DNA from 2 places in the Sporolactobacillus sp. PKPK-6 genome. Region 2 is predicted to be linked to the other one. Evidence: predicted binding sites of a transcription regulator. Region 2 holds the regulator's gene; the other holds the start of a gene.

Region 1 (6,196 bases), 940 kb from region 2:
TTGATGTCATTCATGCGCCGCTGATCAAGACTGCCGGAGGCGTTGTACGTCATGATGAAGAAGTCGTCGGCCGTATGCTGATGTCTTTATTTACGGAGAAAAAAGTGTAAGGTTTGGAGGGATTGGCATGTCATTTGCCGCCGAAACCAAAAAAGAATTGACGATGCTCGAGGTAGATGACTGCTGCGCGCGTGCGGAGCTTGCTGCGCTGACACGAATGAATGGCTTCATCTCAATTCGTAACAAGAGAATTGAATTGGATATCGCAACAGAGAATGCAGCAATTTCTCGACGGATTTTCCGACTGATTAAACAAGCGTACCATTATCAAATCGAGATCCTGGTACGGAGAAAGATGCGGCTGAAGAAAAATAATGTTTATATTGTTCGTCTGAAAGAAACGGCGCGTCCGTTCCTGGAAGATTTGAGAATCATTGATGACGGAGGACAGTTTACCCGTGAAATTGCCCCAGAATTAATTGAGAGCGACTGCTGCAAACGTTCCTATCTGCGTGGATCATTCTTGGCAGGTGGTTCACTGAACCATCCGGAATCCTCATATCACTTAGAAATTTTTTCGAATTATGAAGAACATACGTATTCTTTGGCTAAACTGATGAATACGTTCAATCTTAATGTTAAGATCTTGCCGAGAAAGAACGGATACATCATTTATATGAAAGAGGGCGAAAAGATCACCGATTTTCTGAGCATTATCGGCGCAAACAAAGCTCTGTTTTATTTTGAGGATATCCGTATTGTCAAGGACATGCGTAATTCAGTGAACCGGCTTGTCAATTGTGAGACGGCGAACTTGAATAAAACGGTCTCCGCTGCGATGAGACAGATGGAAAATATCCGGTTGATTGAGAAGAGTATCGGGTTGGAAGAATTGCCGGATAAATTGCGGGAAATTGCTGAGATTCGGTTGAAAAATCCGGACATTACGCTGAAAGAGCTTGGAGAAATGGTTAATGGTGAGCCAATCAGCAAATCTGGGATTAACCATCGCTTCCGAAAAATCGACGCGATTGCCAATCGGATTCGACAGGGCCAATAAATGGTTGTGCGCCTTCATTTTTATGAAAGGAGGAATGGACAACATGCTGACTAAGAAAGTGATCATCGGGCTGGAAAATGGCCTTCAGGCGCGGCCAGCCGCTCTATTTGTGCAGAATGCCAACCTTTATCAGGCAGCTATAACGCTTGAAAAAGACGGGCACGTAGCAAATGTGAAGAGCATCATGGGTGTCATGAGCATGGCACCGGCTCGCGGTGAGCAGCTCATTCTGACCGCTGAGGGTGAGGATGAACGTATGGCGCTTGAGACGCTGGCTTCTTTTATTGAAAACAAATGATAACGCTTACTAAAAGACAATAAGAAAAGCCGGAGCAGATGCTCCGGCTTTTCTTTATGGTCAATTATTTTGCTGAAACCATAATATCGTCAATCAAACCATACTTCTTCGCTTCTTCTGCGGACATGAAATTGTCACGATCCGTATCACGAGCAATCACTTCGTAAGGCTGACCGGTACGTTCAGCATAGATATGATTCAACTTTTCACGAATAGAAATGATCCGCTTTGCGTGAATTTCCATATCTGACGCCTGACCCTGCATGCCGCCAAGCGGCTGGTGAATCATAATTTCGCTATTCGGCAGTGCGTAACGCTTACCGATTTCGCCTGCAGTTAAGAGGAAGCTGCCCATTGAAGCGGCCATACCAATGCAAATGGTTGATACCTTTGGTTTAATAAACTGCATTGTATCAAAAATGGCCATTCCTGCGGTAATTGATCCGCCGGGGCTATTGATGTAAAGCGAAATATCTTTCTCCGAATCTTCTGCTGCCAGGAAAAGCAGCTGTGCGACAACCGCATTAGCTACATTGTCGTCAATTGCTGTTCCAAGCATAATGATACGGTCTTTCAATAAGCGTGAGTAGATGTCATACGCGCGTTCGCCGCGGTTTGTCTGCTCAATGACTGTTGGTATTAAAGGCATTGAACGAACCCCCTTTTTCCATTGAAGAAAGTTATTTTTCCCATTACCAACATCCATGATACATTAAAGGTCAATATAGGTCAAATTTAACGATCCACTGCTCAGCTTTTCATGAAGTTGAGGCAGTGGATCTCTCCTATAATGACAAACTGAGTGCAGAAAGCGCAAACTTCAGAGCCAATAATAGTTATCAGCTCTCAAGGTTTCAATTATTTGCTTTGGAGTGCTAATTGAATGGCCGTATCCGTAACTTGGGTCAGGCTGATGCCGGCAGCTTTCATCATTCGCGGATAGCGGCTGTAGCTGGTGAATCCGGGCATTGTATTTATTTCATTAAAGACAACTTCATGATCAGGTGTAAGGAACATGTCGACACGTGTTAATCCTGTACATCCCAGCGCACTATAAATTGCTTTAGCGGTTTGCTTGATACGTGCCTCAACGTCTGATGAAACATCGGCTGGGACGCGAATCGTTGAATTCTCGGAATCTGTTTCCGGATGTGATTCCTGATGAATGCGGAAGAAACCGTGAGACAGAACAATCTGATCAACTTCGCCGACTGTCAAGTCGTCCCCGTTTCCTAAGATGGAGCAGCCCACTTCACAGCCGTCGATTCCTTCTTCAATACAGATTTTGCTGTCGTAGTTCTGAGCATCAACAACTGCCGCTAAAAGACCGGCAGAATCAGCAACCTTAGTGACGCCGAACGAAGAACCGCCGTTTGCCGGTTTGACGAAAACCGGGTAACTCAAGCCGACACTAATTTTCTCTAACTGTTCCTTTGAGGACTTCCCGGTGATGGAAACTGTTTCAGGAACACGGAAGCCTGCGTCCTTCACGATACGGTGTGAAATATCCTTATCCATGCCCATTGAAGAACTCAGCACATTACAACCGACATAGGGAATTCCAGATAGTTCAAGGAGGCCCTGAATGGTTCCGTCTTCTCCGTTTTTACCATGCAAAACGGGGAAAACGACATCAAGATGTGTGCGAATAAGCTGATCATGATGCTGTTCAATCAATCCATGCAATTTTTTATCCGGTAAAATCCATGCAGGCACACAATTTTGTTCACTCCAAGTATCCGAAGGAATGGCATCTACCTGGCCTGTATATCTTTTCCATGAACCGTCCTGCGTTATGCCAATCAGTACCAACTCGTATTTTTCAGTATCCAGGCTGGTGATAATGGAGTATGCAGACTTCAGAGAGATTTTATATTCTGCCGAGTGACCTCCAAATAGAACGCCTACTGTTACTTTTGTCAATGTGTACGACTCCTTTTTATTCTGAGTATTTGTTTTCATTCCCGTTTAAGCGGAACATAATTTTCTTTAATGATTCAAAGAAAAATGAAAACACCAATTTGTACTTTATTGGTTAATCATAAAGCAAATTATAGATATTCGTCTTAATTATTTCTAAAGTTTTGCCTATAATTTGATACAAATTTCATAGACAATACGGTACAAGCACATTCATGGAATAAAAAGGGCACTTCCGAGCGTTTCTCAGAAGTGCCGTCAATACAATTACTGTATGATGCGTTCGGATTGCTGCACCATTTGATGCGCTCGAAGGGAGTCGAACCCCCGACACATGGTACCGGAAACCATTGCTCTATCCACTGAGCTACGAGCGCATAGGTAAGAAAATTCTCGCTGACATTTGTCTATTCTAAGTGATTTACTTCGCTTTTGCAAGCGTTTTTCAAAAATCAATGAGGTAATTTAGGATGATCAACACCAACAGTTTCTCATGTTATCTGCCCAAATTTAGGCGGAACGACTAAAATTAGGTGTTCTCATTAGTGCAATGGCTTTCCTCGACTCATAGGTTATTAGTGTACTTTAATTGACGAGGAGGAGCAAAATTATGGAGGTTTCACCTTATTCAAATCAGCCTGTTTCAGGCAATATGGGAAACGTCGGAAATGTAAGCAACACGGGGAATATCGGAAATTGGGGCAATGCCGGCCCAGTCAGCCCGATGCCAAGTCCGACACATGAATATAAGTCGGAAAACAAGCCGGCTTACAAACCTGAATTTAAACCGGCTTCCAAATGCTCAACAGCACCAATGGGCTTCCCAAGTAAAGGGAAAGGTAAAGGTGGTTATGCACCCTATGGAAATGTTGCCGGAGCTGGCACAGCCCCGGGAGCTGCCGCAGGAAAAACGACTGAAAATACGCTGCATTGTCCGCCAACACAAGGCGGTACAGTCTATGATCCGCAGACCGTCAATGTTCAGCATATTTACAAGCCAGTCATTGTGAAACATATTCATCAACTGCACACGATCAGAAAAACTCATTACATCTACGAACATCAGCACTACTACCCACACACGATGTCGGAGACTTGTGATGAGTGCCACTATGACGTACAATGCGGCAAACCATGTTTTCCAAAGCCGCACTGCTGAAGTAAGGTATTTACCGCACTATTAATGAAGAAGAGCCTGTCAAAGGGCTCTTTTTCTTTACCAAGTAAAGAAACATCATGACTCGCTTGAGGGGCGCTGGACACCAATGGACATGTAAATATAAGTTGCTTCTATTTATGTATAAACCGTTTAGCGTTTTGCCTTGTTGGTTAGACGATAGACGTCATAAGATGCTGATCGCCCAATCTGAAATAGAAGGAAATTCTCCGCATCCTGCGGACGTATGGACCGGGCGCTTTTGCGCGTTCTTTCTAGTCCGCTTAAAAAGATGAAAAAATATTTTGTGTAACGTTTGCGATCAGTTTGTGTTCTTTTGGCACACCATGTATTATAGAACGTGGCGGTATTCGACCGCGCACGTAATCCGATGCGCGCCAAATACACAATTCCGCTGAAGGAAGTGATTGTTCGATGAGTTCTGATAGTTCGAGTCCAAAGCCTGGTCCCAGTCATCGGCAGGGGAAGCTTATATGGCATCAGACGCTCTTGGGCAAAATCACGGCAGCGGACAGATATCTGTGTAGGCTTCCTCTAAATTAAGAGGAGGTGCATCATGATTGATATTTATTTAACTGATGAGCAAGACAAATTGGTGAAAAAAGAAGAGCTGGTTAAAGGATGCTGGATAAATTTGACACGTCCATCCGAATTTGAAGTGCAGAAGGTTGTGGACGGTACCGGCATTCCATCGGACTTTATCCGAGACTCACTGGATGATGACGAACGCTCTCGTATTGAAAAGGAAGACGATTCGGTTCTGATCATCGTTGACTTTCCAGTGCTGATCCAAGATGAATCCGACTCAGCTCCTTATGATACGATTCCGCTTGGCATTATTGTTACGCCTTATTATTTTGTGACCGTTTGTTTGCAGAGTAATCCGATCATTGATGATTTTATTAATAATCGTATCCGGAACTTTTTTACTTATAAGAAAACACGCTTTACCCTGCAAATACTCTATGCGATTGCACGCTATTATCTCAAATACTTGAAAACCATTGATCGCAGAACGTCGCTGATCGAACGTGAACTGCATGAATCAATGAGAAATAAAGAACTTTTTGATTTGCTTAGTCTTGAAAAAACGCTGGTTTATTTCACAACATCATTGAAATCAAACAATATTGTTATGGAAAAAATGACCAAACAACGCTTCTTGCGTATGTATGAAGATGATCAGGATCTATTGGAAGACGTTATTATTGAGATTAAGCAGGCGATTGAAATGTCGGAAGTGCACAGCAATATTTTAAGCGGCATGATGGACGCGTACGCTTCCGTGATTTCAAATAATGTGAATGTGGTTATGAAATTTTTGACCACGGTTACGATTGTGCTTTCGATCCCTACGATGGTGGCGAGTTTCTGGGGTATGAATGTGGGCTCAATTCCATGGGAACATGCACCGCATGCTTTTTGGATTCCGATCAGTCTTGCTCTGGGACTTGCCGGGATTACGGCATTATTCTTCTGGAAAAAGAAATATTTTTAAACAAAAATATTGATGAAGGGATACGGCCGGAACAGCGCTGTATCCTTTTTTGGTTTCCTTCTGTTTACGTGACTGAAATGATGCACTGCAGAATCATGAAAAGCAGCCCATAAATAGTGCATTATATTTATGTGGATTGGTCTAGAGCGGTCTATTGTTCGCTAAATGATCATTAAATGTGACAAATTCCGTCAATGAAAGCGTAGTCATTTTATTGATGAATTGCTATAATAATAGTAAAGG
Region 2 (6,196 bases):
CGCCGACTAAGGTCCCTAAGTTTGTGCTAAGTGGGAAAGGATGTGACGTTGCCCAGACAACCAGGATGTTGGCTCAGAAGCAGCCACCATTTAAAGAGTGCGTAATAGCTCACTGGTCGAGTGGCGTCGCGCCGAAAATGTAACGGGGCTAAGCACAGCACCGAAGTCGCGGATGACCGTAAGGTCATGGTAGGGGAGCGTTCCAAGGGCATTGAAGATGTGCCGTGAGGCATGTTGGAGCGTTTGGAAGTGAGAATGCCGGTATGAGTAACGAAAAGAGAAGTGAGAATCTTCTCCGTCGAAAGCCTAAGGGTTCCTGAGGAAGGTTCGTCCGCTCAGGGTTAGTCGGGGCCTAAGCCGAGGCCGAAAGGCGTAGGCGATGGACAACAGGTTGATATTCCTGTACCAGCGTTTCACGTTTGAGTGATGGGGGGACGCAGGAAGGTAAGGCGAGCGCACGGATGGAAGTGTGCGTTCAAGCCGCGAGGCCGGCAGCGAGGCAAATCCCGCTGCTATCCGCCAAACGGTGATGAGGAGGGAACTTAAGTACCGAAGCGCCTGATCCTACACTGCCAAGAAAAGCCTCTAGCGAGTGAAACGGTGCCCGTACCCAAACCGACACAGGTGGGCAAGAAGAGAATTCTAAGACGCTCGGGAGAACTCTCGTTAAGGAACTCGGCAAAATCACCCCGTAACTTCGGGAGAAGGGGTGCTCGTCGGACCTACGGGTCCGATGAGCCGCAGTGAAAAGATCCAAGCGACTGTTTACCAAAAACACAGGTTTCTGCTAAACCGTAAGGTGATGTATAGGGGCTGACACCTGCCCGGTGCTGGAAGGTTAAAAGGAGAGGTTATCCTTCGGGAGAAGCTTTGAATTGAAGCCCCAGTAAACGGCGGCCGTAACTATAACGGTCCTAAGGTAGCGAAATTCCTTGTCGGGTAAGTTCCGACCCGCACGAAAGGTGTAACGATTTGGATACTGTCTCAACGAGAGACCCGGTGAAATTATAGTACCTGTGAAGATGCAGGTTACCCGCGACAGGACGGAAAGACCCCATGGAGCTTTACTGCAGCTTGATATTGGATGTGGGTATCGTTTGTACAGGATAGGCAGGAGCCTTGGAAACCGGACCGCTAGGTTCGGTGGAGGCATCGGTGGGATACTGCCCTGACGATATCGACATTCTAACCCTGAACCGTGATCCGGTTCGGAGACAGTGTCAGGCGGGCAGTTTGACTGGGGCGGTCGCCTCCTAAAAGGTAACGGAGGCGCCCAAAGGTTCCCTCAGAATGGTTGGAAATCATTCGCAGAGTGTAAAGGCACAAGGGAGCTTGACTGCGAGACCTACAAGTCGAGCAGGGACGAAAGTCGGGCTTAGTGATCCGGTGGCACCGCATGGAAGGGCCATCGCTCAACGGATAAAAGCTACCCTGGGGATAACAGGCTTATCTCCCCCAAGAGTTCACATCGACGGGGAGGTTTGGCACCTCGATGTCGGCTCATCGCATCCTGGGGCTGAAGTAGGTCCCAAGGGTTGGGCTGTTCGCCCATTAAAGCGGTACGCGAGCTGGGTTCAGAACGTCGTGAGACAGTTCGGTCCCTATCCGTCGCGGGCGTAGGAAATTTGAGAAGAGCTGTCCTTAGTACGAGAGGACCGGGATGGACACACCGCTGGTGTACCAGTTGTTCCGCCAGGAGCATACGCTGGGTAGCTATGTGTGGACGGGATAAGTGCTGAAAGCATCTAAGCATGAAGCCCCCTTCAAGATGAGATTTCCCATGATTTTAAATCAGTAAGACCCCTTAGAGATGATGAGGTTGATAGGTCTGAAGTGGAAGCACCGTGAGGTGTGCAGCGGACAGATACTAATCGGTCGAGGGCTTAACCCAGAAGAACTTGGATTCACTTGTTTTGTTTCGATTGCTTTCGTTACCGGTTTTGAAGGCTCATGCGAGCCGGAAGTCTGGCGGTCATAGCGAAGAGGTCACACCCGTTCCCATCCCGAACACGGTCGTTAAGCTCTTCTGTGCCGATGGTAATTGGGGGCTGTCCCCCTGTGAGAGTAGGTCACTGCCAGGCATTATGGAGGATTAGCTCAGCTGGGAGAGCGTCTGCCTTACAAGCAGAGGGTCATAGGTTCGAGCCCTATATCCTCCATTTTTATGCCGGTCTAGCTCAATTGGTAGAGCAACTGAATCGTAATCAGTAGGTTGGGGGTTCAAGTCCTCTGACCGGCACTGTAACATGAGCCACTAGCTCAGGGGTAGAGCATCTGACTTTTAATCAGAGGGTCGAAGGTTCAAATCCTTCGTGGCTCACCATTTGTTTATTATTATGCGGAAGTAGTTCAGTGATAGAACATCACCTTGCCATGGTGGGGGTCGCGGGTTTGAATCCCGTCTTCCGCTCCATTTTATGTATGCCGGGATGGCGAAATTGGCAGACGCACAGGACTTAAAATCCTGCGGTAGGTGACTACCGTGCCGGTTCGAGTCCGGCTCTCGGCACCATTTTAGTTTATTTGCGCCCTTAGCTCAATTGGATAGAGCGTCTGACTACGGATCAGAAGGTTGGGGATTCGACTTCTCTAGGGCGCACCATTATCGGGAAGTGGCTCAGCTTGGTAGAGCACCACGTTCGGGACGTGGGGGTCGCAGGTTCAAATCCTGTCTTCCCGATTGTTTCTTACAAAAAGAACGAGATTGTCTCGTGGTTTTTGTATGACTTGGCAACGACTTTCGATAGCGTTGCGCGCATTTAAATGGGGCCTTAGCTCAGCTGGGAGAGCGCCTGCTTTGCACGCAGGAGGTCAGGGGTTCGATCCCCCTAGGCTCCACTTAATCGATATTTTTGAATCGACTGCTAGAGAGTCGGTTGTAATGTAAACAGGATTTTTGATCAGAGATCATTAATCCTGTTTTTTTTGCAAGTAAAGAAAGTATAAGATTTTGCCCCGTATTTAAACGAATAAACCAGTGTCTTGGCCGAAAATCAAAGCAGAGGTGCGACACGCCTGCGGGATCAGGTGCCAGCGAGACCCCGCTAATTTCTGCCTGTCTGAGGAGGCTCGCGGTGCGCCCACGGTAGCGCTCAGTTGATGCGAGCAACCGGAGCGATGATTCAGCACCGTAAAGACACAAACCAATGACACATGACTCACATGACTGGAGATTCAGGACCGGGCGGTTTTTGCCCGGTTTTTCTTACGCAAAGAAAGATTGATAAAGCAAAATGGAAAAGGTTAGCTAACTAATTAAGTTGATTATTTATGTAAAATCGTGCATAATAAATTCATAGTCAAAGTTAGTCAAAGTCAGGGAGAGAGGGTGCCCCGATGAGAAATATCTCTGATATCATTGAGAAATATATAAAAGAAATACTTGATTCGAACGATATCATTAAATTGAAGCGGAGCGAACTGGCGGAAAAATTTCAATGTGTTCCGTCGCAGATTAATTATGTTTTAAAAACGCGTTTTTCTATTGAGCGCGGTTATGTTGTAGAGAGCAAGCGTGGCGGTGGCGGATACATTCGTGTCGTCAAAGTCCGCCCGGTTACAGATGCCGAACTCATTGATGAAATGATCGGATTAATCGGTTATAGATTGACGCAGAGTATGGCAGAGTCGATTATCGTTCATTTGCTTGAGGAAGATGTGATCAGCGACCGAGAGGCACGATTGATGCTTATGGCTGTGAGTCATACGGTTCTTGATATTGATATCCCACTAAGAGATGAACTGCGTGCGAATCTTTTAAGAGCTATGTTGCAATCACTCACATATAGCAGATAGAATTTGTTATGTGGGCGCAGTAAGTTGATTGTTAAGCCTTCGTCTTGGTAAATATCTGATTGATTGGATATAATAAGATATTACATCAAGACACTGAAAGAGATCAGTATTTTGAGTGGGATGTTGCTTACAGAACATCTTAATACTGATTTTTAAAGAGGGTTTCAGTACTTCGGTGCCGAATATAGTTAATTAACGGCTCAGCCCGATTTCTCGTATTGAGAAATTTGGGCAATGAATATGGGTGGTGAACGATCAAAAAAACCGCTGTTTGAATAGTGTACAGGTAAAGGTTTTTTTGATGCCGCATAGATTGTTTTAAGGCCAGTGAAAAGAGATAGCAATTAAAGGAGGCCACCATTATGATGTTTGGACGATTTACAGAACGTGCTCAAAAGGTGCTCGCACTTTCACAAGAAGAAGCGATGCGTCTCGGGCATAATAATATTGGAACAGAACATATTTTGCTCGGCCTCGTGCGTGAAGGTGACGGTATTGCCGCTAAGGCACTGCTTGCTTTGAATCTGGATCCTGAAAAAATTCAGAAAGAGGTAGAGGCCTTGATTGGCCGCGGTACTGAGGAAGTACAGACGCCACATTACACACCGCGTGCGAAGCGTGTTATCGAGCTTTCAATGGATGAAGCAAGAAAAATTGGTCATTCTTACGTTGGAACAGAGCATATTCTTCTTGGATTGATTCGCGAGGGTGAAGGGGTTGCTGCTCGCGTACTTAATAATCTGGGAGTAAGTCTTAATAAAGCACGTCAGCAGGTCCTTCAGCTGCTTGGAAGCCACGAGGCAACCTCCGGGAACGCTCAGAGTCGGAATGCCGCACACGCGAGCACACCGACGCTTGACAGCCTGGCGCGTGATCTGACTGCGATGGCAAGCGAAGGTTCGCTTGACCCTGTCATCGGGCGCAGCAAAGAAATTGAACGTGTGATTGAGGTACTCAGCCGCCGCACAAAGAACAACCCTGTGCTGATCGGTGAACCGGGTGTTGGTAAAACAGCGGTAGCGGAAGGCTTGGCGCAGGAGATTGTAAATAATGAAGTTCCGGAAATTCTCAGAGAGAAACGCGTCATGACCTTGGATATGGGTACGGTCGTAGCCGGGACAAAATATCGTGGCGAGTTTGAAGACCGGTTGAAAAAAGTTATGGATGAAATTCGCCAAGCGGGCAATGTTATTCTTTTTATAGATGAATTACACACGTTGATTGGAGCAGGAGGAGCTGAAGGCGCTATTGATGCGTCGAATATCCTGAAGCCTTCTCTGTCACGCGGAGAATTGCAATGTATTGGTGCGACGACGCTCGATGAGTACCGCAAGTACATTGAAAAGGATGCGGCCTTAGAAAGACGATTCCAGCCGATCAAAGTAAAAGAACCAACTTCAGAACAATCTGTGCAAATATTAAAGGGATTACGTGACCGTTATGAGGCCCATCATCGGGTGAAAATCACGGATGAAGCAATTACTGAAGCAGTGCGGCTGTCGGATCGTTACATTTCGGATCGTTTTCTTCCCGATAAAGCGATTGACTTAATTGATGAAGCAGCTTCTAAAGTTCGGCTCCGTTCGTACACAGCTCCGCCAAATCTCAAAGAGCTTGAGCAGCGTCTGGAAACCATCAAGAAGGAAAAAGATGCGGCTGTACAAAGCCAGGAATTTGAAAAAGCTGCATCACTTCGTGATCATGAGCAAAAATTGAAAGAACAAGTCGATATTTGCAAGAAGGAATGGAAAGAAAAACAAGGCAAGGAAAATACAGAAGTCCTTCCGGACGATGTCGCGCTCGTAGTCGCAAATTGGACCGGCGTTCCGGTTGTCAAGCTCGAGCAAAAAGAGAGCGAACGGCTGCTGAACATGGAGTCTATCCTTCATGAACGCGTCATTGGACAGAATGAAGCAATTGATGCCATTTCACATGCCATTCGACGGGCACGTGCAGGATTAAAGGATCCGAAACGTCCAATTGGTTCATTCATTTTCCTTGGACCGACTGGTGTCGGAAAAACGGAACTCGCTCGTGCCGTTGCAGAGACCTTGTTTGGCGATGAGGAAGCCATTATTCGCATCGACATGTCGGAATACATGGAAAAACATACGACTTCCCGCCTGGTCGGTTCGCCTCCAGGTTATGTGGGCCATGAAGAAGGCGGCCAGCTGACTGAAAAGGTTCGTCAAAAACCGTATTCTGTCATCCTTTTCGATGAAATTGAAAAAGCACATCCTGATGTATTTAATATCTTGCTTCAAGTACTTGATGACGGAAGATTAACTGATTCCAAGGGAAGAACGGTTGATTTCCGCAATGCGGCAATAATTATGACTTCTAATGTCGGCGCCAGCCAATTGAAGAAGAACAAATATGTGGGCTTTTCAGTCGGTGAGGA

The links. Region 2 encodes CtsR, which represses protease genes until heat stress. Its sites were predicted from a motif close to ATGGTCAATAAAGGTCAAACA; they were not measured.
Region 1: clpP (ATP-dependent Clp endopeptidase proteolytic subunit ClpP) is a predicted target of CtsR. The motif match lies at 2,074-2,094, and genes of this name have one in related genera.

The regions. Positions count from the first base shown of each region.
Region 1 is NZ_JBWXPA010000001.1:866,674-872,869, reverse strand. Features, by position in the region: gene AC1MBV_RS04200 (gluconeogenesis factor YvcK family protein) at 1-110, shown strand, start outside; gene whiA (DNA-binding protein WhiA) at 128-1,060, shown strand; gene AC1MBV_RS04190 (HPr family phosphocarrier protein) at 1,104-1,358, shown strand; gene clpP (ATP-dependent Clp endopeptidase proteolytic subunit ClpP) at 1,423-2,007, opposite strand; gene AC1MBV_RS04180 (D-alanine--D-alanine ligase family protein) at 2,217-3,281, opposite strand; tRNA gene AC1MBV_RS04175 (tRNA-Arg) at 3,583-3,655, opposite strand; gene AC1MBV_RS04170 (CotD family spore coat protein) at 3,889-4,437, shown strand; gene AC1MBV_RS04165 (magnesium transporter CorA family protein) at 5,012-5,953, shown strand.
Region 2 is NZ_JBWXPA010000001.1:1,803,267-1,809,462, reverse strand. Features, by position in the region: rRNA gene AC1MBV_RS08920 (23S ribosomal RNA) at 1-1,891, shown strand, start outside; rRNA gene rrf (5S ribosomal RNA) at 1,965-2,081, shown strand; tRNA gene AC1MBV_RS08910 (tRNA-Val) at 2,087-2,159, shown strand; tRNA gene AC1MBV_RS08905 (tRNA-Thr) at 2,167-2,239, shown strand; tRNA gene AC1MBV_RS08900 (tRNA-Lys) at 2,249-2,323, shown strand; tRNA gene AC1MBV_RS08895 (tRNA-Gly) at 2,339-2,413, shown strand; tRNA gene AC1MBV_RS08890 (tRNA-Leu) at 2,424-2,512, shown strand; tRNA gene AC1MBV_RS08885 (tRNA-Arg) at 2,526-2,602, shown strand; tRNA gene AC1MBV_RS08880 (tRNA-Pro) at 2,607-2,680, shown strand; tRNA gene AC1MBV_RS08875 (tRNA-Ala) at 2,766-2,838, shown strand; gene AC1MBV_RS08870 (CtsR family transcriptional regulator) at 3,337-3,795, shown strand; gene clpC (ATP-dependent protease ATP-binding subunit ClpC) at 4,158-6,196, shown strand, end outside.